Regions from separate parts of the Streptococcus zhangguiae genome, predicted to be linked through region 1. Evidence: predicted binding sites of a transcription regulator. Region 1 holds the regulator's gene; the other holds the start of a gene.

The links. The regulator NrdR, encoded in region 1, represses ribonucleotide reductase genes. The targets are predictions, from matches to a motif close to ACACNATATATNGTGT.
Region 2: nrdD (anaerobic ribonucleoside-triphosphate reductase) is a predicted target of NrdR. The motif match lies at 1,152-1,167, and genes of this name have one in related genera.

The regions. Positions count from the first base shown of each region.
Region 1 is NZ_CP072115.1:1,634,068-1,636,273, reverse strand. Features, by position in the region: gene J5M87_RS07680 (AI-2E family transporter) at 1-677, shown strand, start outside; gene nrdR (transcriptional regulator NrdR) at 788-1,255, shown strand; gene J5M87_RS07670 (replication initiation and membrane attachment family protein) at 1,264-2,206, shown strand, end outside.
Region 2 is NZ_CP072115.1:2,008,157-2,010,362, reverse strand. Features, by position in the region: gene J5M87_RS09395 (quinol oxidase) at 1-984, shown strand, start outside; gene nrdD (anaerobic ribonucleoside-triphosphate reductase) at 1,264-2,206, shown strand, end outside.

The sequences.
Region 1 (2,206 bases):
GTTTTGCGACAGCTTTCCTTGCAGGATTAGCCAATAATGTGACTGGTATCTTTTCAAATGTATTGACCTTAATTATGGCTTTCTTTTTTACTCTGAGTATTCTAGGTAGTAAAGAGCAGCTACAAGATATGACTGTTAAGTTACTCCAAGCAGCTTTTCCAGAAAAAGTTGTTCGTGTGATTGCTTACATTGGAGAAGTCATTGTAGAGACCTATGATCGCTTTTTGATGAGTCAGATTGTTGAGGCCGTGATTATCGGTTTACTCGTTTTTGTCAGTTATTCGCTCTTTTCCATTCCATACGCTGGGATGGCAGGGATTTTATCGGGTGTCTTATCTTTTGTGCCTTATATTGGTCCGCTTTCTGCCTGCCTTATTAGTGCCTTATTTGTGTCGGTTCAAAATCCTTGGCTGGCCTTATGGTCTGTTGTGTTATTCCAAATTATCCAGTTAATTGAGGGAAATGTCATCTACCCTCGTGTAGTCGGGCAATCTGTTGGTTTGCCAACCTTGTTTACTTTGGCAGCTGCTTTAATTGGTGGAAATCTATTTGGACTCTTAGGTATGGTCTTTTTCACGCCAATTTTTGCGGTGATTTATCGTCTTGTCAAAGAATGGACCTATGCAAGACTAGAAGCGAAAGAAGCTGAGGGGCAAACGGTTAAGCAAATGGAATAAGAGAGTATTAAAAATTAAATCAGCAGTAGAGCAAGTCGTAGCTTGCTCTCTTTGCTTATCCCATGAAATATGATACAATGAAGTGATAATGATAAAATGGGAGAAGTAGCATGCGTTGCCCGAAATGTACCAGTATAAAATCCAGTGTTGTTGACAGTCGTCAGGCAGAAGATGGCAATACCATTCGCCGCAGAAGAGAGTGTGAGCAGTGTGGTTACCGTTTTACCACCTATGAGCGAGTAGAAGAAAAAACCTTGGTTGTTGTTAAGAAGGATGGGACTCGTGAACAATTTTCCCGTGAGAAAATTTTCAACGGGATTATTCGTTCTGCCCAAAAACGCCCAGTATCCAGTAGTGAAATTGAAGAGGTTGTTAGCCGAATTGAACAAAGAGTGCGTGCCCATAGTGATAGCGAAGTTGAGAGTGATTTGATTGGGAATCTGGTCATGGAAGAATTGGTCGAATTGGACGAGATTACCTATGTTCGGTTCGCTTCTGTTTATCGTTCTTTTAAAGATGTCGGTGAACTGGAAAACCTGCTCAAACAAATTACCAAGGGTAGTAAGGCTAGAAGATAGGACAAAAAATGAAACCAAATGATCTCTATTCTTACATCCGAAAAAATGTGGTGAGTCCGAATTGGCTGAGTTTTATTCTTTGTTATCAACCGATTATTGGCTTAGAAGCAGCGGCAGTCTATCAATTTTTGTGGGCTAGCTATGACCATGGTGCAGGTAAATACCCACTTAGTCGTATTCTGAATCATGTGAATATGGGAATTCCTCATTTAGAACAGACACTAGATGTTCTTGGAGCCATGCAACTGTTAGCCATTTATCAGAAAGGTGATAGCTATGTTTTTCGCTTAGCAGAACCGCTAGCCAAAGAAGATTTTCTTGACAATCCCCTGTATCAAAAACTATTGGCTAAGAAAATTGGTGAGCCAGCTGTTGAGGAACTCATTGTGTCTAAACCAGTAACTGACACGGAAGTGACTAAATCATTTTCAGACGTCTTTAGTATGACGGGAGATATTCCCCTAAAACCCTTCCAAAATTCAAGTTTTGATTTACAGGCTTTCAAAACCATGATGGCGCGTGATCAGTTGCGTTTTCAAAATGAAAGAGATGATGTTATTGCCTTGTATCATTTGGCAGAAAAAAATGGTTGGGATTGGACGCAGACCTATACTATCGCAAAAGAGACTGCAAATGGTCAGGTGATTAGGGTCAACCGGATGGAGCAAAAGGTTGAAGTAAAACCAGTTGTTGTGACGGGGTTGACTAAGCAAGAACAAGCTATTGTTCGAGAGAGTCGTGCAAAAACTGCTCTTGAATTTTTAACGCTCTTAAAAGAAACACGTCATGCGACAGTAACGATGTCAGAGCGTAAGTGCTTGCAGCAATTAGTCGATTTGGGCTTGCTGGATGAGGTGATCAATGTGATTGTTCTCTATACTTTTAACAAGATTGACTCAGCCAATTTACAGGAAGCCTATGCCTTAAAGTTGGGGAATGATTTTTCCTATA
Region 2 (2,206 bases), 370 kb from region 1:
AATGCAGTTCGAGATGAGCTATTCATTTTATACGGAATCGATGCAGCGATTGCAGTGATGATCTATCCTAAGAGTATTCTATTTTGGTTGGTAGCTACTCTTGTTCTCCTCGTCTATAATGCGACACATCGTCAGATGGCAAGAGGAGTATATCAAGCTCTAGCAACAATATTTGGTTTCTTGTTGATTAGCTATTCAGTTGGGTATTATACATTTGTAGAACAAATCCTAGGAGCTGCTATTCAACAGACCTTACGCTATGAGCTTGGAGTAAATGTTAGCTATGATGGTATGTGGTGGACAGTTGCTCAAGTTGGGCTATTCTGCCTGTTGTCAGGATTCTTAAAACATTTATTGCAGTCAGTAATGTCGTTTGGAGAAGGTCAGCATACCTATAGCAAAGTTATTGCGATTCTGACTTTCTTGGGACAATCAGCTTTTTTGATTACAAGTAGTCATTTTGTGATGAGTCAACTGGTGTTATTGTTACCGTATGGTTTTGTTCTAGCTTTATTACACCATGCACCAAATGAACAGATTGACTTGGAGCTTGAGGTTACTACAGATTATTCGTATCCAAAGACGGCATTCTATTTGCCAATTGTTTTGTGTTTACTCGTTTTCTTACAACCTGCTATGACTTATTTTGTTGAAGGAGATTTGACCAAGGAACGTGGGACTATTGCACAATATATTCAGGAGCATTCACGGGATTCGGAACTTGTTTATGCTTGGGATGATAGTGCTCAGATTTATCTACGGAGCAAGCGGTTATCAGCCGCAACAATTATAACACCGACACCGTACTTGGATACTCAATCAAATCAAGAGAGTCTTAGCTTTGATTTAAAGAAAAACAAGGCGCGCTATATAGCGGTCAATCGTAACGTTTCTATGCCAGATAGTATTCAGTCAAATGTAGACGATCAATACGAAAAAGTGGATTTAGGAACAGAACAACTAACCTTATATGAGAAGAAATAATGAGAGGAGCAGGAGAAGTCGTGAGTTCATAGCAAGCGACTTTCTCGCTCCTTTTTTAATGGATTCTCTATAATATCTCCTGTCTAAGAATAGTAGGTATTTGGCTGATTAAATGGGAATAGCTGATACAGTTGGGTGTGTTGCCCAGCTTTTTTATCGTCTGAAAACTTCTATATATTGTGTTTTTTGTAAAAAAATAATAAATATACTACTAGATATTGAATTTATTTTTGTGAAGTGATACACTATAGAAAGACAGAGAAGAGGGGAGCATACGAAATGGTAGTACAAGTAGAACGAATGATTGTGCCAGAAATTCTTGTTCTAAAGCGTGATGGGCGGACAGTAGTCTTTGATGCGGGAAAGATTTTTTCAGCTCTTAGTCGTGCTAATGCTGAGCTAGAGCAACCTTGTTCACAGGCGGTTCTTGAGCACATTGTACAAGCTGTACTCGAAGAAATTGGCCGCCGTTTTCATCAGGATATTCAGATTTATGAAATTCAGACCATTGTTGAACAAGAATTGCTAAAGGCACACTTGTATGAATTGGCAGAAGTTTATATTCAGTATCGGACCAGACGTGATTTTGAGCGTCATCAGGCGATGGACATTAATTTTTCCATTGAAAAACTCTTGAAAAAAGACCAAACGGTAGTCAACGAAAATGCCAATAAGGATAGCGAGGTTTTTAATACCCAACGTGATTTGACAGCAGGAATTGTGGGAAAATCGATTGGGCTCAAGCTCTTGCCAGCTCATGTGGCAAATGCCCACCAAAAAGGGGATATTCATTTCCACGATTTAGATTACAGTCCCTATACACCAATGACCAACTGCTGTTTGATTGATTTTAAGGGGATGTTGGCTAAGGGATTTAAAATTGGAAATGCAGAAGTGGAAAGTCCCAAGTCTATTCAGACAGCGACAGCTCAAATTTCGCAAATTATCGCGAATGTCGCCTCAAGTCAGTATGGTGGTTGTACAGCAGATCGTGTAGATGAGTTGTTAGCGCCGTATGCAGAATTGAATTATCAGAAGCATTTAAAGGATGCAAGAGAGTGGGTATTACCTGAAAAGCAGGAAGAATATGCGCGTGAAAAGACTAAAAAAGACATCTACGATGCCATGCAGTCCTTGGAATATGAGATTAACACCCTCTTTACCTCAAATGGGCAGACACCGTTTACTTCTCTAGGATTTGGCTTAGGAACTTCTTGGTTTG